Regions from separate parts of the Bacillus cereus group sp. RP37 genome, predicted to be linked through region 1. Evidence: riboswitches for the same ligand, from Rfam matches in the RefSeq annotation. Region 1 holds a riboswitch; each other region holds the start of a gene.

Region 1 (7,738 bases):
ATTAACTATCTCTACTGACTCATTCGCCCACACAGGCCATTCGTTCGGATTATCTTTTTTATCCACCCAAAACATCCCCTTTCCCGATTTTTTTCTATATAAACCGTATTAAATTCCTATAAATACAACTACCGGATCATCAAAATTACTATTCTGAAATACAACATCCGCACAACTTTTCGGATTATGCTCATCTATATACATTTTACAAGCCGCATGATACCTGCTCAAAAACATTTTCTCTGCTTCTGCATAACTTCCAAAAGCCTCAGTCTCGCGCTTTGCACCACGTTTTCTCGCAATCTCAAAATCTGTATCTACGAAAATTTTATAGTCAAATAAATGCTCTACGTCTTTTTTCAATAGAAACGTTCCATCTACTATTAATATCATATTTTGCGTGGCCACTAGTGGCTCATTATGTACAGGGATATCCGTTTTTAAATGATGAGAAATTGTTTCATACTGTAAATTCCCGTTTGGTCCTAAAGGCTTTAATAACCTTTCTTTGAAAGCTGTATAATCGTGTGCATCTTCGTAATACCCTCTTGCAGATTCTTTTCCTTGCGCGTATCGAATTGCTCTCGGATTATGAAAATCATCAATGCTGGCGCGTGTTACTGTTACTCCTCGCTTTTTTATTTCTTCCGCTAGCTCGTTTGCAAATGTTGTTTTTCCTGATGCTGTAATACCGCTTACTCCAACTCTTGTTGGATGGGTTACATTTAATTTTAAAATATAATCTGCAATTTCTTTGATTCGTTGTTTTCGTTTCATAGTATTTCCTCCCGCAATCGATTTACATAATATTATTATGAGTAATATTTTATGTCACTTTTTGTCGGTAAGTCGATATATTGAAAAAATCATTGATATATTTTAAGTTACGATAGATATATTTGAAAAATCGTTGATATATTATGATTGGCTTATTTTCCCTTAAATCCTCGATATAAAGCAGTGCGTAACTCTTGTTTGTATTCTTCAATCTCTGGCATATTGAGTTCTTCTGCTAGCCTGATGGCCAATTCAATATCATACGGTACACGTACGAGTTGAATGGAAAAGCTCGCTGCTTCTTTTTTATCGTAAGTTCCTTCAAATATTAAATAGGACGCTTGTGTAATTTCAAGAGGATTACCTACACTACCAGCATTACATAACGTTTTCCCTCTGAAATTTTGAACGAACGCTTGGTGAACGTCACCGTAGCAAACGACATCTGGTTTTCTTTCCCCTTCTATATTCTCTGTGAGCTCACTGTTTTCGAACATACTAATCCGTTCTTCTCTTGAGGCATGTGGTTGAATTCTTTCATATAAACTTCTCGGCGAAGCGTGGAACATACGAATGAGTTTGCCGCTCATATAAAATTCGATTGAAAATGGTAAGTTTCTTAAATAGTCATTGTGTTCTTCCGATAGTTGTTTTTGATGCCATTTTAACGCCTGAAATTCAGTCGGTTTTGTAATAAAATCATCCCAGTTCCCCATTACAACTCCATCACATTCTTTACGAATGATTTCAATCACTTCGCTAGAATGAGGACCTTTTCCAACTAGATCTCCAAGACAAATGATGTGCTCAATTCCTCTTACTTTAATATCTTTCAGTACAGAATCTAATGCCGGAATATTACCGTGAATATCTGAAATTACCGCTATTTTATCCATATAAATCCCTCCATTACTTATTGTTTATTATATCCTCATGTTGTGATTGATACCATTTTGGAATATAGGATGAAAAATGATTATGATCTTCTAAAATTCCGTTCAATCTTTCCTTCATATCATCTACTAAATGTGGCGTACTTCGGTTTGTCCATACGATATCAGCTGGGAATGTCATTGCTGCATATAATGAGTACAGTTGCCAAAAATGAAGCGATGGTTCGCCTCCGCAATAACCTTGAACTTGTCCAACCGCAAATGGTTTGCTTATTCTTGTAGTAAAAATCGCTACGTTATAAAAATCGTGTATTGGATCGCCAAAATCATATCCACCAAAATCGATAACGATAAATTCCTTATTATGAATCATACTATTTGCTGGATGGAAGTCATCGTGTAAAAAGGTAATAGGGCGATTTTTCAATAATTGTTTATGCTCCCCTACAAATCTTAAAACTGGCTTTAAATCAAGGAAGTCTATTTCATAGTTTGCTAACGCTTCTACGTATCTTTCATATTTATTCCATCGAACCGTTTCCCAGGTATCACTCGCACTTTCTCTTTCTAGTGAGTGAATCTTCTTTAACACTTCCCCTGCTTTTCTTCCTGCATTATACTGTTCTTCCACCGATAACTTCCCTAAACCTTCTTCACCATTTACACCTTGGGTCCATTCAAATACTTGAACACCTTTATTTAGTTCCTCAAGTTTTATGAAATGAATCAACTTGGGCGTTGGAATATGTAATAACTCTAATTGTTTCATATACGTATATTCTTCATGTTTTCGCTCAAAATGAACAGCATCACATACTTTTACAAAATATGTTTCTCGATTCTCTAATTCAACTTTATATTTCTCTTCATGTGAAAAACCTTTTGAAATAGCTGTACACTTTATAATACGAGGCCATTCTAGTCTTCTCTCTATCTCTCTAAGCATTTCTTCCAAAACATTCACCTCTATCAATATATGTACAAACTACCTAACACTTCATGCTCTCGTTTATTTTCCCCTTTAAACTCCACTGCAAATGGATATTCGCCACGATGCTTCAAACATTCTTGTACTAGCCCTTCTCCAACCGGTTCACAAAACTGCACATGAATGTCACCGAATGATACGCTTTGACACTCCGCATTCCATTCTTCATTTTGTATGATTGAGCTTGCGGTTAGCCCCATTACTTCTTTCCATTTCCGCACCGTTTCTCGAACGCTTTTCACTGCGTAATGAATCGTTTCAATTTGTTGTACTTTGTTTTTATGTTCAGTGATTGTCCCTATGTTGCGTAAATCATTTCTTCTTTCTTCGTCTGTTTCATTCCACTGTATAAAGAAAGGTAATTTCGGTCCATTTTCTTCTTGCTTTACAAATAACATTTTCCATTCTAAAAGGCGGCCATCTTTTCTCATACGCTTCCCTTCAAATGGCCCTATCGTTTGTAAACCGTATTTACTAAACTGATCTGCTAATTCTTCAATGGCATCTGTTCGAATTGCGATTTGTAACATACCTTCTCCAGTTTGTAATTTCACCACTGTTTCTTGTACTAATGGATTTTCTGCTTCTTTCGCTTTTTCTTCATGTTGAACTGCCAGAAATTCTATGTATGATAAATCAAAATAACTTAAACTATTCCAAGTACCCCAAGTAGTATGCTCTCCGCCTAATACAGTATGAAATCCAAGTTCCTGCATTTGCTTTGCCGCTTCCTCCGGTGTACAATTCACTGCGTGTACGAGATGATCAAATCGTAACATGTCTTTCTCCCCTTTCTCTCCATCCTTTTATTGTATATTTTATTTTTATTTCGTTCAATTCAAAAAACTTTAAAACCTAGTTGATTTATACGATTAATGTGTATTATAATGAAACAAATTTAATTATTGCTGATTGGAAAAACCAAAGGCACTTTTCTCATACGGGAAAAGTGCCTTTTTCATTTACTATTACAGGGGGATTATTTATGCAGAAATTAATTGTCTTTGCTATTATTGGATTTTTCGCTCAATTGATTGACGGAGCACTTGGAATGGCGTATGGGGTAACATCTACCTCACTTTTACTAATGTTTGGTATCGCACCTGCTGTCGCTTCCGCATCTGTTCATTTAGCTGAAGTCGTTACAACCGCCGCTTCTGGTGCATCCCACATCAAATTTGGAAACGTTGATAAATATACCGTTTCCAGGCTTACATTGCCAGGAGCAGTTGGCGCATTTATTGGGGCATGTTTTTTAAGTAATTTACCTGGCGATGTAATTAAACCGTACATTTCCGTATTTTTATTTACTTTAGGGGTTTATATTTTATTACGATTCATCATTCAAAAACAAATTGTCACTTCAAAGAAACGTATGTCTGCTAAACAGCTTGTTCCGCTTGGCTTATTCGCTGGATTCGTTGATTCAACTGGTGGTGGTGGCTGGGGTCCAATTACGACACCTGTACTTTTAGCAAGAGGAAACGAAGCTAGAAAAGTTATCGGCTCTGTAGATACGAGTGAATTTCCTGTTTCACTCGCTGCAACAATTGGATTTTTCATTTCACTTGGCTGGGAACAAGTAAGTTGGGTTTGGGTATTTTCTCTCATGCTCGGTGGTATCGTTGCGGCACCAATCGCCGCGTGGTTAGTGCGCATCGTACCTTCTCATTTACTTGGCGTATTAGTTGGTGGCCTTATTATCTTTACAAACATTCGTACACTGCTTACTACATTTAAAGTGGATCCAACTATTATTTCACTTTCTTACGTGGCAGTTGGTCTTGTCGTTATTATTTCTATTTTCATTGCTGTTCGCAATCATTCCAAACATTCTAACGCATCGACCGCCGGATATCCGAATGATCAAAAGCAAATGCTACCATAACGATAAAAATACCGCCCGATATACTTCGAGCGGTATTTTTTATTTTTCCATTCTCCAATTTATCATTGTCTCTGTAGTGCCAATTCTTTTCATATGTAATTTCTCTAATACACGAATCGATCCATCATTTTCTAGAAGTGTCTCTGCAATAATTGTTTCTACCTGTTCTGTTTGAAAAGCCCAATTTATTAATTCTCTTACAGCTTCTGTTGCATACCCTTTATTCCAATATTTCTCAATAAATCCATAACCAATTTCTACTGTATGTTCCTCATTTGGTTTCCCTTTAAACCCTACATCACCTAGAACGATGTCATCTTCTTTTCGAATGACATACCACGCGCCCCAAGGTAATAAATCCTTATCTTGCTTTATATTTTCTACATGCCCTACAATATGTGGACCACTATTATATCCTTGCTCGTTAGCAACGTGAATACTCTCTTTTGTACACGGCACTATATAGAGCCTTTCTGTTTCTAATTTCATGTTGATTTCCCCTTTTCAATTAAACAATACCTCAATTTTATCAGAAATAAAAAGAATATTCATTCTATTTATCAAATTTATACTTATTCTTTGAAACGAATTTAAGGAATAATCCTCTTTTAATAGTTATGTCGAATTATATTTTCAGAATTTTCTTTTATTTTTAAAGGGTTTTCCAATATTTTTTGCGAAACATTTGTATAACAATTTCTTTCTTTATTTTTTGTTACATAACAGTAGGTTCGGGTGGAGTTTTGCAAGCGTTTCCTATACAATAACCGATATTTTTTGACTTTTCCTAACAAAATATCTTGCAATATATTCAGAAACTCATTACAATTGCCATATATTAAAAATCTTAGCAATATATAAAATCCTCATCAATCCGATGAGGTAGAGGTTGCGACTTTTAAAAGTAAAACGGACGAGACACTGAGAATGTCCCTGACTTCGTTTGAAAGGAAAAGTTGCCGAAGTTTATATTTCTTCTCTGGAAGTATAAGCTGGGGCTGTCTCCGAAAGGAACAGAACTGTCACGTTTACAAAATTACCGTGTAAACGTGGGGTGCTATCTTAACGGAAGGGTATGATGGGGTGGTTATTTGTGAAACGTTCCGCCAAATTCCTTTGGCGGTTTTTTGTATTTTTCTCCCCCGCTCCTTCCTAACCTACAAGAAAAGGAGTGTTGAACATGAATAGCGCAACAAATCAATCTACCTCTAAAACGCAAACTACACAAGGACAGGGTGAATTAAAACGCGGATTAAAATCTCGTCACCTTACGATGATTTCTCTCGGTGGTACAATCGGTACCGGACTATTTCTTGCTAGCGGTGGTGTTATCCATTCTGCTGGTCCTGGCGGTGCATTAATTGCATACGCCGCAATTGGAATTATGGTTTACTTTTTAATGACAAGCTTAGCTGAACTCGCAGCTTACATGCCTGTTACTGGATCTTTTAGTACGTACGCAACAAAGTTTGTTGATCCATCACTTGGCTTTGCACTTGGATGGAACTATTGGTATAACTGGGCCATTACAATTGCTGCTGAACTAGCTGCTGTAACATTAATTATGAAATTTTGGTTCCCAGATACTCCTTCTCTTATTTGGAGTGGATTATGTTTAGCTATTATTTTCCTTTTAAACTATTTATCTGTTAAAGGGTTTGGTGAATCTGAATATTGGTTCGCACTTATTAAAGTAGTTACTATTATTATCTTTTTAATTGTCGGCTTCATGATGATTTTTGGAATTATGGGCGGCGAATCTGTTGGCTTTAAAAACTTCACTGTTGCAGATGCACCATTTAATGGCGGCATTATGGCAATTATCGGTGTATTTATGGCTGCTGGTTTCTCCTTCCAAGGAACTGAATTATTAGGAGTAGCTGCTGGTGAAACTGCTGATCCAGAGCGTAACATTCCAAAAGCAATTCGCTCGATCTTTTGGCGTATTCTTTTATTCTATATCCTTGCGATTCTCGTTATCGGTTTATTAATTCCTTATACGACTGAAAGCCTTGCTGCAAGCGATGTAACAGTAAGTCCATTTACACTTATTTTTGAAAAAGCGGGCGTTGCCTTTGCTGCTTCTGTTATGAACGCTGTTATTTTAACGGCAGTACTGTCTGCTGGTAACTCTGGTATGTATGCATCAACTCGTATGCTTTGGGATCTAGCTCGCCAGGGAAAAGCACCAAAGTTTCTTGGTAAATTAGATAGCCGCGGTGTACCTGTTAACGCATTAATCGTAACGTCAATTGTCGGTAGTATCGCTTTTATTGCCTCATTATTCGGTGACGGTGTTGTATACATTTGGTTATTAAACGCATCTGGAATGTCTGGCTTTATCGCATGGGTCGGAATCGCAATTAGTCATTACCGTTTCCGTAAAGCATATATCGCTCAAGGTAAAGATTTAAAAGACTTACCATATAGAGCGAAATGGTTCCCGTTCGGTCCAATCTTCGCATTTGCACTTTGTGTCATCGTAATTTTAGGTCAAAACTACGGCGCATTTATGGGCGAATCAATCGATTGGAACGGTGTACTCGTTTCTTATATCGGTTTACCACTTTTCTTAGTACTATGGTTAGGATATAAATTTACGAAGAAAACGAAAGTGATTCCACTTGATAAATGTGAACTAAAATAAAGTAAAACGAGCAAACAAATTTGTTTGCTCGTTTTTTATTCCAATGCTTCTCCCTTCCCTATTGCTCCTGTTTTTGCAATAATAAAGGAAATATAAATAAAGGTTGGGATACCATGAACATTCGTATTACTGATGAAGCAAAAGCAGCTATACATAGATTAGAACGTGAAGACAAAAAGATCATTCGCATTAGAGGAACAATGACAAACTCTTGTAGTATTTTCGTTGATGTGGATTTAATTTGGGATACATATGATGCAGATGACGTTGTATATGAAGATGCAGAGCTTATCGTACAAATGGATTCATTCACGAAAGACTACACTGGTGATACGGTGAAACTTGATTATAAGACGACTGGTTTTAGTATTACGACTCCGAGTGAGACTTTGGTTTATGGATTGTCGATTAAAAAATAAAAATTGTTTTTATTTGACCACCGAGGTGAAAACATGGGTAAATATGTTCCGTTGAAATTTTTATTTAATGAAGAATTAGCAGAAAGTATGGCTGATTCTATTTGTAAACACGTTCCTACTTTCTCG
Region 2 (7,738 bases), 2.1 Mb from region 1:
TTGCAGAAGGAATTTGAAACGGTGCACTTTTTATTTGGGAATGGTTTTACGTTTGATTTAACAGGTATTCGCATGCTGAGCTGGATTTCAGCAGAGAATACAATTTTAGTTGTGTTATGTTCAGCACTTCTTATTAAAATGCTGAAAAGCTTCAACGATTTGAAAATTTTATATGTAGGCTTATTCATTTACACGATTGGCTTTACAATACTCGGAACGAGCAATACTTTATGGATTTTATTAATTGCAGGGCTTTTCCAAACGGTAGGCGAGATGATGTATGTGCCAGTGCGCCAATCTATTATGGCAGATAGGGTGCCAAATGAGGCGAGAGGTTCATATATGGCGATTAACGGAATGGTCTTTCAAGTGGCAAAAATGAACGGGGCATTAGGTGTTATGCTAGGTTCATTTCTTGCATCTTGGGGCATGAGTGCCCTGTACTTTATTGTTGGTATGAGCAGTATTGTATTATTTATGAAGGCGATAGGGAAAGAGAAGTATGAGGATGAGAGAAATGTTTCTCAGATTGGATGAAACTATATAAAAGCGAACCAGTTATACTGGGACTCGCTTTTTATATAATTTTTAAAACGGATCAACTTCAGCTAAATTTGGAGTAGTGCTAGGCTGTAGCAAAAGATTTTTTAACGTTCCTACTTCAGAAAGAGCTACTAATATGTAGCCGCTAATCAGTACAATAAGTCCAATGACGCGTAACGTTTGCAAGCTTACTTCACGATTATTTGTTTCTGTAGGATTTGGGGGCGTTGAAGGTGGATTGTTATTCATAAATAAGGCTCCCATCTTTTGTATTTATATATGTGCAAAATGATTATTTAAATTATGGATTGGAATGGTATAGTCATTTTCACTATATGAGAACTGCCTATGAATAGTGATTAGAAATTTTGGGACGAAAAAAGGAGGGATCCAAAAAATTATTAAAACTGAACTTTTAGATTCCCTTCTTTTTATTTATTCCGCTGTTTGTGGAGGTCTGTTTGCCTGTAAACGACCAGTTGGTGAGGGCTAATAATCAGTGGGGGATGAATGAAACCCCACTGATTAAATTTTTTCATATAAATAAAAGGAGGTTAATCAAAGTAGCTATCCTAATATACGCAACGATTCTTCAATAAACGCTGGGATGTCCTCTGGTTGTCTACTTGTTACTAGCTGATTTTGGCATACGACAACCTCTTTGTCATGAAAATTTCCACCGGCATTTTTCAAATCGACTTCAATAGATTTATATCCAGTCACATCACGTCCTTCAAGTGTTTGTGCAGTGATGAGTAGCTGAGGTCCATGACAAATAGCAAAAACAGGTTTATCCGCATTCATAAATGCTTTACTAAAGCGAACAAACCGTTCATCTGCACGAAGTATATCTGGGGAAAACCCGCCTGGTATGAAGAGGGCATCAAAGTCCTCTGGAGAAACATCATCAATACTTTTATCAATCACGACTTCACTTTTTCCTTGTTTACCGTGTACCGTTTTCCCTTTTTCCGTTTCAATAGTTGTTAATTCATATCCCTTTTGATTAAAAGCTTCTACTGGCTCTGTGTATTCTGTATCCTCGAAATAATCCGTTATTAAAATAGCAATTTTTTTACTCATTGCAGTCAGCTCCTTACATTATAGTATCGGTTCCAGAATCTTCTTTGAGCAATGCCTTTTATAAAGTGAAACTTTAATTCATGTTTTTTCATTCCCTCCAGTTCCTTTGCCCTGTTAATTTAATACATACCCTTTTTATTAGGACGTAAACATGTATTATCGTTTTTGTATGTAAAAATCATAATTAAGCTATAAAACACCGGAGGGGAAGGCGGGGTGTCTAGCACTCTATGCTTAAGAAAAAACAGGACGAACCTACCGGGATTTTTGATAGGTGTAGAATTAAAAATAAAAAGCCAAGGAGAAAATTTATTCGCTCCTTGGCTTTTAAGATATTTCTTTTCGTTAAAACGAAGAAATACGTTGCTTCGTTTTTGGTACAATAATAAATTTGATCCAGATTACCCCGATCACCATAATAATCAAAGCATGCAGTAATTGTCCCGTAGCAATGAGTATAACAATTGAAAATACAATGAGTTGAATACTTAACAATATAAAGATTAAGCGAAGAAATTGATGCATTCGTTTTTCAGTATCAATTGGATATAATGCTACAATAATATTTCCTGAAAAATATTTCCATAGAGAACGAAGCTGCATAGAAATCATATATAGGACGATGTAAGCAATAGCACCTTTTACGTATATATTTGGAATAAAGTATAGGGCGAAAGCACCGATTAACCCTAAGCGAATATATATACCAAAATAATCATTTCCACGTAAAAATGCTAGTGTATGTAAATAGAAGAAAGTTGCTCTTTTTTTATGTAATAAAGGTTCAATCCAATTTGTAAGCCATTTTCTTTTATTTACTTGCTTATTCAGTTGCGGAACATCGGTGAAAATGCTAGCAAATTGATAAAAACGAACGTCCATTTTCTCTTCTTGTTCGATTATGTAATCCCACGGTATTCGTTTTGTAGGCTGTTTTTTCGTGTATAGAAGCAGGAAAGCAAGTAGCAAGAGCAATCCGCCTAATATGAGAACATTTGCCGAATAAAACAGCATGTAAATGAGTAAGGCGTTACAAGTAATACGGATGATCAGCCATATATTTTTTTCATAACCATCACGCCACATCCAATGTATGTACATGTTCCAAGCTTTCGTAATCATTAAAACGATAAAGATTGTACATAAGAAAGGTACAGTTAATTGTAATGATTGCAGTGCAAGTGGTACGAGAATAAGGAACGTAAATAATAATGGGAAAAGCTGAATGATGTAATTATATAGAAGAGATTTTTTAAAATAAGATGTTAATTTCTCTTCTAGTGCGAGTAAATAGACAGCATCAGGTTTCTGAATAAATGTACGGATAGGGCATCTCGTTATAATGAATGTAAGTACAATCGTGATGAGTAGTAAAGATAGTCCTTTAGAAGGAGCTGTCTTAAGAAACTTTGCGTAATAGTAAGCACCTATACAGGCAACGAAGATAAAGCTATATAGTAAACCGTTAATCATACGTGCAAAGTATGTAATGATATTTTGAATATGTTGTTGGAAGCGACTGCTCCATAACGATTCAATTGACATGTTTTCACCTCTTTGTTCTATTATATATGTTTTACAAAAGAAAAAACGAGCAAATTGCGTTATGCAACTTGCTCGTTTTTCTTTTCGTTATTTTTTTTCTGATCACGATTCATTAATGGATAGAAAGCAAAGCCGATTACGAATAAACCAATTCCGAGAAGGAACGTTTTTATATCGGATGCTCCTGTTTTAATAACCCATAGTGCGTAGCAAAGTGCGATTACTGCGACTATACCATCTGTAATTCTTGCCCGCATTTCATTTTTATATGTTTCACCAGTTGCGACTAGTTTTAACTGGAAGATTGGTGAAACGAGATATGGAATGAGGTAGGCCAGTGTTGATACGGTAATAACGAATGTATAAGCTTCCGCAATAGTTCCTGATAACGTTGAGAATAAGAACACTTGCGACATAATGTTTGTTAATCGTAATGAGTAAATTGGACTTCCTTTTTTATTTGTTTTTGTGAAGAAGGAAGGGAAGAAACCTTCTTTTGCTGCTTGATACGGTACTTCTGAGCTTAATAAAATCCAGCCTAATATAGAACCGAATAGGGAAGTAAGAGCAAGTAATGCCATCAGTTTCCCGCCGCCATGACCCATTGCAGCGTTTAATGCATCTGCTAATGGACGTTCAGAAGCTTGTAATGTATCAACGTGAAGTACACCCATTGTTAAAATTGTAATTCCTAAGTAAATCGCAACTGTAATAAGTAATCCTGCAACTGTTGCGCGTTTTACTGTTTTAGGAGAGGTAGCACGGTTTGATAAAAGTACTGCCGATTCAATTCCGATAAATGCCCAAAGCGTTGTAAGAGCAGCTAAGTTTACTTGTGAAAGAAGGCCGTGTGATACACCTGATTTATCGATCATCGGTGTGTACCATTGTCCAAACTTAGAAGCTTCGAATGCAAATAACGTAACGACGATGAATAAAAGGAATCCAGTTACTTTCGTTGTTGTTGCTAAGAAGTTTAGCTTTCCAGCTCCGCTTACACCGTTTGTTAATATAATATGAGTTCCCCAAAGTAAGATGGAACAAATCGTAAATGTAATTAGTTTTCCGACTTCTATATCGAACGAGCCGATTGAAAAGAGTAGTCGTGTATCTTTCATAATTGGGAAGAAGAGTGATAAATATCCCGCGAAAGATGTAATGATGGCAACGTTACTTGCCCAGTTTGCAACCCAATATCCCCATACCATACTGAAACCAGCCATTTTTTTCTTTTTTGGTGTTGAGAATAAAGCATATGCATGACTTTGTGGTCCTGTCGTTAAATCAGGACGACGAATTGCTAAATTACCGAAAACAAGAGCTAGCATTAAAACACCAAACCCTGTTGTTAACCAAGCTAAAGTGACACCGAGAGGGCTTGCTGTTTGTGCCAACGTACTTGGCACCATGAAAATCCCAGCGCCAACCATGTTACCGACAACGAAAGCTGTTAGTACCCAAAAGCCCCATTTTTTTTGTTGCATAGAAAATACCTCCAAAGTTAGTATAACCAAGTCAAGCGAGGAGATATGTATGTCTTCTTAGTAGAGAAGAGAAGTCCCAAACAAAACAAAAAAAGCACGTAATTTGCCGCTACATGCTTTCTATCTTATAAGAAACCCACGACATACCTCTCGATAGCTCTCCACAAACGAAACGTTTCGTTTGTGACAGTTCTGCACTTATTAAATGCAGACCCAGCAAGCGTGCATGGTGGACACGGGCTTACTTCGGCAATCATTCCTTTCTCATTCCTTCATCAATGCCACTACATCTCCAGAAATGATACTCTTAATGACTGCAACCTCTACCTCACCGAGATACGAATGAGGATTTAAATATTAAATTAACGTCTTTAAGAGTAACAAATGAATTTTTATACGTCAATGGATATAGAAATAATCAGATTATAGGGAAGAGTTTGTGATTAAAAGGGAGAGGGATTGTTATGTAATATTGAATTTTCATAATATAATAAATGTTATTGGCGCTAGAAGATTGAGAAGGGGATGAAGTATATGTCTGTATGTCATAAACATTCAGTAATAGGTGTATTAGATTCGGGAGTTGGGGGATTAACAGTTGCGAGCGAAATTATAAGACAATTGCCTAAAGAGAGCATTTACTATATTGGTGATAATGATCGTTGTCCGTATGGGCCGAGAAGTGTAGAGGAGGTACAATCTTTCATATTTGAAATGGTTGAGTTCCTCAAGCAGTTTCCATTAAAAGCTCTAGTTGTAGCATGTAATACTGGTGCAGCTGCAGCATTGACCGCGTTGCAAGAAGCACTTCCCATCCCGGTTATTGGTGTTATACATCCGGGAGCAAGAGCTGCAATTAAAGTGACAAAGAAAGGGAGAATTGGAGTAATTGGAACTGTAGGTACGATAAAATCTAATATGTACGAACAAGCATTACACGAGCTGGATACATATTTGGAAGTGCATAGTCATGCATGTCCGACTTTAGCTACAGTTGTAGAAAATCAATTAGAAGACACAGCATATGTCATGCAGCAAGTGAAACAAGCTTTACTGCCATTAACGAAGGAAGATATAGATACGTTAATTCTTGGGTGTACGCATTATCCACTTTTAGAGTCCTATATAAAAAAGGAGTTAGGAGAGGCTGTAACGATTATTAGTTCTGCAGAAGAAACAGCGATAGAGTTAAGCACAATTTTACAGCACAAAGGAATTCTGTCTGACAATCTTAATCCGAAGCATCGATTTTTTACAACAGGCTCAGTTTCATCATTTGAACATATTGCTGAGCGATGGCTAGGGTATCAAATTTCTGTAGAAGGTGTGAATTTACCTATGGAAAAACAAATCGTGAAATAAAAAGAAGCTGATCTAAAACTAGATCAGCTTCTACATATAAGATTAAACTAAGTTTAATACAGTTACTTTTTCACGTGTCATAGACTCAAGGCTCTTACGAATACCTTGTGCGCCCATACCTGAACCTTTTACACCGATGAATGGGAAGTGGTCAGGGCCGCGCTCTGTGCGTCCGTTAATTTGAACAGAACCAGTTTCGATTTTGTTAGCAATTGCAAATGCTTTGTTAATGTCTTTTGTGAAGACACTTGCTTGCAAGCCGAACTCTGATTTGTTAGCAATTTCAATTGCTTGCTCATCTGAAGAAACACGGATGATTGGAAGGATTGGGCCGAATGGCTCTTCCCAAGCAACTTTCATTTCTTCTGTTACGTGGTCGATTAATGTTGGGTAAATTAAGTTACGCTCACGTTTGTTACCGATAACGATTGTTGCACCCTTTTCAACAGCGTCGTCAACTAAGCTTTGGACGAAGTCAGCAGACTTGTCGTCGATTAATGGAACGATTGTGCTGTCTTGTTCTGGAGATCCAACTGATAGTTCAGCTACTTGCGCTTTTAATAAGCCAACAAGCTCATCCGCTACGTTTTCGTGTACAAGTACACGTTTAATAGCTGTACAACGTTGACCAGAGTAAGAGAATGCACCACTTACGATATGGTTTGCAGCATCTTGTAAGTCAGCATCTTCGCGAACGATACCAGGGTCTTTACCACCAAGTTCTAATACAAGTGGAATCATTGCAGCTTTTTTCGCTAAATGTTTACCTGTGTTTGTACCACCTGTGAACGATACCATATTGATGCCATCATGTTCTACTAAGTAGTCACCAATTACAGAACCACGTCCTGTCGCTACGTTTACAAGACCTTTTGGAAGGCCAGCTTTATGAAGTGCTTCAACCATTTTAATACCACTAATTGCACCTTGAGTTGCTGGTTTGAAAATAACAGCGTTACCCATAATTAATGCTGGTGCAAGTTTTGCAGCAGATAAGTTTACTGGGTAGTTAAATGGTGCGATTGCTAATACAACACCAAGTGGTGCGCGTTGGATGATCGCAAGTTTAGACTTCGTTCCGCCAGGGAAGCTATCGCCCATCATGCTTTCTCCGTGCATATGTAAAGCTTCTTCGATTGTGTAACGAATGAAGTCAGCTGTACGAACAACTTCTTTTTTCGCATCTTTATATCCTTTACCGACTTCTTTCATAATGATATCGGCAATTTCATCTTGCATATTTACGAGCTCATCAGCCCATTTATATAAATATTTTGCGCGATCTTGTAGAGAAGCTTCCGCCCATGATTTTTGAGCTTCTTTTGCAGATGCAATTGCTTCATCTACTTCTCCGCGAGTAATTGCTTGTACTTGTCCAATTACTTCGTGTAAGTATGGAGATGGAATTTCGATTGTTTCTCCTGAAGAGCTTTCTCTCCATTCTCCGTCTAAATAAAATTTGTACGTATTGCTAGTTGTCATGATTAGTCCTCCTAAAATAGCAACTTGTAAGAGTGAGTATAAGGTGATTGTAGGGGGTTTGATAACATTTTTCAAATGAAATGTTTGTGAAAACGATTTCTTATTCTTTTTTTGTTGTGTATGCCCTTTCTTACAGAAGATTCTCTTATTTCAAACGGATGTATCGTATTATGAACCTCCTTCATTTTTGGTGATAAAAAATTATTTTATTCTATAGCTAAAAAAATAATTGACAGAAT
Region 3 (7,738 bases), 1.3 Mb from region 1:
TGAACGCAATTCGTCGTGATGAGGAACTTGATGAAACACATTCCATTTACGTTGACCAATGGGATTGGGAAAAAATTGTTCAAAAAGAATGGCGCACTGTAGACTACTTGCAAGAAACAGTACAAACAATTTATGGAATATTCAAAGATTTAGAAGATCACTTGTTTGAAAAATATCCGTTCCTTGGAAAGTATTTACCAGAAGAAGTTGTTTTCATCACTTCCCAAGAACTAGAAGATAAATATCCAGAATTGACACCGAAAGATCGTGAACATGCAATTGCAAAAGAACACGGTGCAGTCTTTATTATAGGGATTGGTGATGCACTTCGTTCAGGTGAAAAGCATGACGGACGCGCAGCTGATTACGATGATTGGAAATTAAACGGTGATATTTTATTCTGGCACCCAGTACTACAATCTTCATTCGAATTATCATCAATGGGAATTCGTGTTGATAGTAAATCACTTGATGAACAGTTAACGAAAACGGGTGAAGATTTCAAACGTGAGTATGATTTCCATAAAGGGATATTAGAAGACGTACTACCATTAACAATTGGCGGTGGTATCGGACAATCAAGAATGTGCATGTACTTCCTACGTAAAGCACATATTGGTGAAGTTCAATCTTCTGTATGGCCTGACGATTTACGTGAAGCTTGCAAGAAAGAAAACATTCATCTGTTTTAATAGAATTATGAGGGAGAGTAGCTCAGGGATAGAGCTATCCTCCCTTTTTTGTTGTGTAAACGAGTGGTTTACAGAGAGTTTTACTAATGGTTTCTTTCATTTATATCTCTTTTTATGTAATAATTTGTTAAAGGAGGGGACGTTATGAGCATAGGAGAACAGCTGAAAAAATTACGAGAACTAAAGGGGTTTTCGCAAGAGGATGTTGCTAAAAAGATTGGTGTGACGAGGCAAGCAGTGTATAAGTGGGAAAATGATAAAAGCTTTCCGGATATTGAAAATTTGATTTTATTGAGCGAAATGTATAATGTTACGCTTGATGAATTAATAAAAGGTAATCAAGATTTAAAAGAAAAAATACATATTGATGAAGAAGATGAGGATTTTGAGAAAGAGAATGAATTTGGTTTTTATATTGGATGTGGTTTGCTAATTGTGAGTGCTTTCATTGATTATGAAGGAATGCAAGAGATCTTATTAGGAATTTCACTATTCATGATGGTTTTTTACACTGACATGAAGAAAGTTATTTTGAATGAGTTCCGATCGTTTTTTAATAGAAAAGATATATATGATAAGAAGTGAGAAGAGTCCGTTATATTTCCTAGGAAAGGGTATAACAAGTAATTGAATTGTTTTATAATGATTTTGGGATGTTGATAGTATGTTAAAAAGTTCAAACAAGCATAACCCCGTTCTAAAGCTAGGACGGGGTTAAAAATCTAAGTTTTATTCAACAATAGTGCTCTTTTTATTGAATAAGAATTTTCTTCAAATATTTTCACTTCAGTAAAGGTTTTTTATAAAACATCACCTACTTATTTGTTACCGAGTTCTTCCGCTAAACCGATTAAAATTCCTTCGGTTCCACGAATGTAGCAGAGTCGATACGAGTTCTCATACTGAACTACTTCGCCAACGAGCTCTGCACCATGCTTAGTAAGTCTGGATACCATTTCATCAATGTCTTCAACGGTGAACATGACGCGCAGATAACCGAGGGCGTTTACAGGAGCTGCCCGGTGATCTGCTATAGTAGGTGGGGTGAGAAATCGCGAAAGTTCAATTCGGCTGTGACCATCTGGCGTAACCATCATAGCAATCTCTACGCACTGGGAACCGAGTCCTGTTACGCGACCAGCCCATTCACCTTCAACAGTAGCTCGCCCTTCGAGATTCAAGCCAATCTCCTCGAAGAAAGAGATTGCGTTATCAAGGGATTCTACAACGATGCTGACATTGTCCATTCGTAGTAATCTGTTGTTTGTCATAGTCTTTATCTCCTTATATGTATAAATTTATTATCTAATTATCCTTATAATTATACTAAAATCTCTTCTAAACAAAAAACACCTTGTCACAGTGTAGGAAAATGTGACAAGGTGTTTTCGGGTATAGTATATAACACCTTGTTAACGAACAACACTTCCTAAATCCTCTACTATTGAAATATGCGCGAACTTTATTTCGTGAATGCTATCATTTCAAGAATTTGATAATGTAGTTGCTATTCGATAAAATAACTTCGAGTTTCCCACAAAATATTCCTATCCTGTACGCAAATGGCTCGATTGTTGTAAATAACTTTCTTGTCACTCTATACAAAGCAAACAGCTTTCTATTTATATAGGAAGGAAATAGATTAATATGGGTTTGTAAGCTGTAATCCAAATGTAAAATTAACTCATCTGAACCAAAGGCTCAACTTTCGCCATAAATGATTGATGCAGTGCCTCCACACCTGTTACTAAATGAAGGCGGTCAATAACGACAGACACTTTAATTTCTGATGTACTTACCATTTTAATATGAATATTTTCTTCTTTTAAAGTAGTGAACATATTCGCAGCGACACCTGGGTTAGATACCATACCTGATCCTACAATTGATACTTTTGCTAAATGATTTTCATATTCTACAGATTCATAGTGTAGTGTTTCTTGATTTTGTTCCAATACCTCTAAAGTTTCTCTTAAATCATTAGAGTGGATTGAGAAGGAGAGGTGAACAGTTCCTTCATTTGTAATACTTTGAATGATGATATCTACATTAATATGTGCCGCTGCTAATGTAGAGAAAACTGTTGAAAGTGCACCTTGTTCCAATCCTTTCATTGTGACGCGTGTAATATTATCTTCAAATGCAATACCTTTAACGATTGATTGTTGTTCCATGTTACATTCTCCTTTTACAATTGTTCCGTTTTCTTGTTCCATACTTGAGCGAACTTCTAAAACGACATTATGATTTTTAGCAAACTCAACCGCACGCGGGTGTAATACACCAGCACCGAGGTTTGCAAGTTCTAACATTTCGTCATAAGAAATTTCATCTAATTTATAAGCGTCTTTTACAACTCGTGGGTCCGTCGTGTATACGCCTGTCACATCCGTGTAAATATCACATTTTTTTGCTTTCAGTGCAGCGGTTAATGCAACAGCAGTTGTATCAGAGCCACCGCGTCCAAGTGTTGTAATTTCATGTTCTTCACTGACTCCTTGGAACCCAGCTATAATAACAATCGTGCCTTCGGCAAGATAAGATTGAATACGATCTGTATGAATGTCAGTAATCCGTGCATTACTATGTACAGATTCTGTCGTAATACCAGCTTGCCATCCTGTTAATGAAATTGCATGATAGCCTTTTGCTTGCAGTGCCATCGTTAATAATGAAATAGTTACTTGTTCTCCTGTAGATAGAAGCATATCCATTTCACGTTTACTTGGATTTTCTGTAATAGCGTTAGCGAGTGCGACAAGTTCATCCGTGCTTTTTCCCATTGCTGAAACGACAGAGACAATGCTATGACCTCGTTCATATTCTTCAATAATTAAATTTGCTACATGTTGAATGCGTTCGACGCTTCCGACAGAAGTGCCACCAAATTTTTGAACAATTGTTTCCATTACAAATTCCTTCTTTCGTCTATTTTTAAGAATAGATTAGGAAATATATAAATCCCAATACTCCTGTAGTTACCAGAAAGACAAACAAAAAACACCATCTCAAATAAGTGAGGATGGTGCTGTTACAGGAAAAGGGAAACAGAAAACGGAGCTAATAAAAAAACCGCCAAAAAAGGAATATCATAAAAAATGATATCTCTTTTTTGTAGATAGCTCTTCATACGTACACGTCTGTACATATGACAGTTCTGTTTCTATTCGAAAACAGCCCCAATTGATAAATGCAGAGAAATTTATCAATTTCGGCAATACTTCCTTTCATCTAAGTTCATAGACATCTCTGTGTCTCCATTAGACTACTCATAAGTATCGCAACCTCTATCTCACGTTTTAGGCGAGAGTGTTTGATTTATGAAGTTGTTGGTAACATTTGTTTTATAATAATTTAAATTTTTCGGGGAATCAAGTGTTTTATATATATTTTAAAAATTCTTTCTTTTTTTATGGGGAAGTTTGTGAAAAATGTAGCAAAATAAATTCATTGCATGTACATTAAATTTATAGTGCATTGGAGGTGGAAGAATGAAGAGGGAAAAGCCTATTTATGTTTCGGCAGAAATGAACACAACAATGGAGAAATTATGGGAATATACGCAGGAACCAGATATACATACAGAGTGGGATGCCCGCTTTACTGAAATTTCTTATTTAGAGAAAAAAGAAGGAGAACCACAGAAGTTTTTATATAAAACAAAGATCGGATTTGGACTTGAAATAGCTGGAGAAGGGGAATCAATAGGTGAGATAAGAAAAGAAACGGGTGAAAGAATTTCTTCTTTAAAATTTTGGACAGATAGTAAATTATCTCTTATTCAAATAGGGCGTGGTTATTGGAAGTATACACCGACCGAAGAACACATTCATTTTGAGACGCAATATGATTATGATACGAGGTTTGGTCGTATAGGGAGTGTAATAGATTCCTATATGTTTCGTCCGTTATTAGGTTGGGCGACAGCTTGGAGTTTTGATGCTTTAAAATTATGGTTAGAAAAGGGACTTCATCCTAGATTACTAATTAGAAAAACAATGACATATTGGCTCGTATGTTTTTTATTTGCTTTTGTATGGATGTATCAAGGGATAGTGCCGAAACTAGTTTTTACTCATTCAGAAGAAGTAAAGATGCTATCTGTGATGATTGGTTCAACTGAACATAGTATTTTTGTACTTAAAATAATTGGATTGCTAGAAATTATTTTTGGTGTCATATGGCTGTTGCCATTTCCAAAACAAAAAGTATTTATCGTACATATTTTTATGTTAATAGCCTTAATGATAGCGGCAGGATTTACGAATATCGTAAGCTTTACAGAGCCGTTTAATCCAATTACATTAAATATCCTACTGATAGGGTTATCGATTGTTGGTTATATAAATAGTTTTAATTTACCAAGTGCAAAAAATTGCAAGAGGACGAGAAAGGGATAATGTATGGCTAATATTTATGAGAGATTACTAGGAGATACTTATAAAAAACTTCATCCAGAATTACAGAAGCGGTATGCGATTACAGAAGATAATAGTTTCACAGGGGAAGGAAAGATGGATGAAATTTATGGAGGCTCTTTTTTCGTAAAATTAATATTAAAAATTGCATCGAAATTCCGTATGTTTTTCTCTGAGCGGGGGAAGGAAGTGCCATTTACAATACATAATACTGCTGAGCGAGATGAACATGGACATGAACTTGTGCGGTGGAATCGTACTTTTTATTTTCACAATAAGAAAAGATATTTTAATGCCGTTATGCAGTTGGATGAAGAGAATAATGAAATTGTGGATTGTTTTGGTGAACCGCACATACTTGTTTCTACATTGAATTTTCATATTGATGAGGTGGGGGCAATGCATATTTCTTCAAAGAAACAATGGTTTTTTATGTTTGGAAGAAAAATACCGTTACCTAGATTTTTATACGGAGAGGCAAAAATTGTAGAAAGTTATGATGAAACACTACAATGTTTTCGAATTCATGTACAAGTACGTAATCCGTTAATCGGTTCATTATTTTCATATAAGGGAACATTTGTGGAAAGGAAATAAATAGAATGAAAAATATAATAGTTGGGCTTGCTTGTTATATTATTTTTCTAATATGTGAGTGGTCAAATGTAAACCCAGTTGAAGCAATTATTTTATTATCTATTTTGTTATTTATACCGATGTCATTTTGCATTATTGATAAGAAAACAAGAAATGGATCGTATGTATTCTTTTATAAATTTGTATCGCTTTTATTTCCAATCGCAGCAATTAGTGCAATGCTAGCTTTCGTAACAAATCACTATTTCTTTGCACTACTTTGGTTTGTATATACAGGAATTGTTGCGTTATTTGGTGCAAGTAGATTGCTAGAAAGAGGATGGAAACCGTTAGAAGAGACGGCTATCGATAGTGCGTTTATGTATTTGTTTTTAGGTGGTTTTTGGTTTTTTGCTTCAGTAGCAAAGCTTTCCATTATGGACTTTAGTTCTGATATTGTTTTGCTTACCGCTGCACATTTTCATTATTCGGCATTTTTATTGCCGTTATCAGCTGGTTTAATTGGGAGAAAAAGAGAAAAGAGAAGTAAAGTGTATGATGCTATTATGTTTATCATCGTCATTTCACCTATGACAGTTGCAATAGGAATTACATACTCAAGGGTATTTGAATTTTTTGCAGTGTTCCTATATTTATGTGCGATTTATAGTTATGGTATTTATGTTTGGCGCACGAAATTTAATGCTATTAGTGCAAAGATTCTCCTAATCATATCGTCTAGTACACTCATGGTAACAATTATGTTTTCACTTATATATTCGTATGGGAATTTGACACATGTAATGACGATTACAATTGCTCAAATGGTTTGGATTCACGGTGTTGTCAATGGAATTGGAGTAGCGTTACCAGCATTTGTCGGTTGGATGATTGAAAAGAATGCTCCGAATTATAAATATTACGGGAAACCAATGAGCAGGTTAAGAGGAAATGCGACAGTTGGGGAAGCGTTTTTATATAACAGACATTTAATAGATAGCAAGGAATACAAAGGTTTAGTTGATAAAATGAATGATTTTCATAGTGAGGTATTTGACACGAAGAAGATTCCTTTAAGTATTATTCGATTTTATGAAAATACAAAAGAGTATGAGTTACAATCGCATATTAAATGGAATCGTTGGTTCCGCCCGCTTGCATTTTGCTATGAGAAAATCAGTAAACGTATCGAACAAATACATTTAGGAATGGGCGGCAAGTGGGAAACGATGCATGGCTCTATCGTTGGGATAATAGATGAGAAGGATGGAAGAGAGGATGTAAGGGCTTGGCTAAGAAAAAATGAAGCAGGAGAATCTATTTTTTTAGCTCTTTACTCAAAACATACACATGAGAATGAGACATACATGAATATCGGATTACCTTTACCATATTCGAATATGACAGGGGTTTTGAAATTATGTAATAAGAGTAATGATTTAATCATTACTAGTAAGCTGAGAAGAAATGGTAAGGGAGATGAGGGGATATATTTACATACGCGTTTCTTTACAATACGTTTACCGTTAGCAGAGACTTTTGTTATTAAAGAGGGCACGAATCACATATTAGAAGCTAATCATAGAATGTGGATATTTGGAGTTAAGTTTTTAGAAATTGATTATGAGATTAAGAAAATAGAAGGGAAGTAAGAAAAGCTTGGAGAGATTCCAAGCTTTTTTACGTATGCGTAATTGTCATAGCAACTTGTTTATCCAAGTCTCGGTCCCAAACACGTTGAATTTCAAACGTACCTTTTTCAAAAAATAATGGGAATCTTTCTTTAAACCAATCTTGCATAGGAAGATTTAATGCTGTATCGATTGGTACCCATAATAATTCGCCCTCTGGAGGGTCCATAAGAAGTTCGCCTTCAAATGAATCTGTCCAATAGTTGAATACCATATATCGAACATTTCCCTTCGGATTTACATATTCGTCTAATCCCTTGAAAGTCAAATTAGAAACGTGCAGTCCAGTCTCCTCTTTCGCTTCTCGTATAGCAGCTTGTAATATGCTTTCTGGGAAATCTACTTTTCCGCCAGGAGCTAT

The links. Region 1 has a riboswitch for lysine ahead of QCI44_RS12635 (amino acid permease). Riboswitches for the same ligand answer to the same signal wherever they lie in the genome.
Positions count from the first base shown of each region.
Region 2: another riboswitch for lysine. It lies ahead of QCI44_RS23910 (amino acid permease); the one in region 1 lies ahead of QCI44_RS12635 (amino acid permease).
Region 3: another riboswitch for lysine. It lies ahead of QCI44_RS19320 (aspartate kinase); the one in region 1 lies ahead of QCI44_RS12635 (amino acid permease).

Region 1 covers NZ_JARVHP010000001.1:2,379,985-2,387,722, reverse strand. Annotated here, with positions in the region: gene QCI44_RS12670 (GrpB family protein) at 1-66, opposite strand, end outside; gene QCI44_RS12665 (nucleoside/nucleotide kinase family protein) at 109-777, opposite strand; gene QCI44_RS12660 (metallophosphoesterase family protein) at 930-1,673, opposite strand; gene QCI44_RS12655 (aminoglycoside phosphotransferase family protein) at 1,687-2,625, opposite strand; gene QCI44_RS12650 (VOC family protein) at 2,640-3,437, opposite strand; gene QCI44_RS12645 (sulfite exporter TauE/SafE family protein) at 3,644-4,546, shown strand; gene QCI44_RS12640 (GNAT family N-acetyltransferase) at 4,586-5,035, opposite strand; lysine riboswitch at 5,422-5,614, shown strand; gene QCI44_RS12635 (amino acid permease) at 5,727-7,193, shown strand; gene QCI44_RS12630 (iron-sulfur cluster biosynthesis family protein) at 7,307-7,612, shown strand; gene QCI44_RS12625 (DNA alkylation repair protein) at 7,646-7,738, shown strand, end outside.
Region 2 covers NZ_JARVHP010000001.1:4,524,470-4,532,207, reverse strand. Annotated here, with positions in the region: gene QCI44_RS23930 (MDR family MFS transporter) at 1-537, shown strand, start outside; gene QCI44_RS23925 (hypothetical protein) at 589-792, opposite strand; gene QCI44_RS23920 (type 1 glutamine amidotransferase domain-containing protein) at 1,111-1,626, opposite strand; gene QCI44_RS23915 (ABC transporter permease) at 1,972-3,171, opposite strand; gene QCI44_RS23910 (amino acid permease) at 3,231-4,655, opposite strand; lysine riboswitch at 4,802-4,989, opposite strand; gene racE (glutamate racemase) at 5,190-6,017, shown strand; gene gapN (NADP-dependent glyceraldehyde-3-phosphate dehydrogenase) at 6,060-7,499, opposite strand.
Region 3 covers NZ_JARVHP010000001.1:3,663,022-3,670,759, reverse strand. Annotated here, with positions in the region: gene asnA (aspartate--ammonia ligase) at 1-692, shown strand, start outside; gene QCI44_RS19330 (helix-turn-helix domain-containing protein) at 837-1,277, shown strand; gene QCI44_RS19325 (VOC family protein) at 1,511-1,963, opposite strand; gene QCI44_RS19320 (aspartate kinase) at 2,372-3,601, opposite strand; lysine riboswitch at 3,804-3,990, opposite strand; gene QCI44_RS19315 (DoxX-like family protein) at 4,184-5,092, shown strand; gene QCI44_RS19310 (DUF4166 domain-containing protein) at 5,096-5,707, shown strand; gene QCI44_RS19305 (YndJ family protein) at 5,713-7,338, shown strand; gene QCI44_RS19300 (8-oxo-dGTP diphosphatase) at 7,367-7,738, opposite strand, start outside.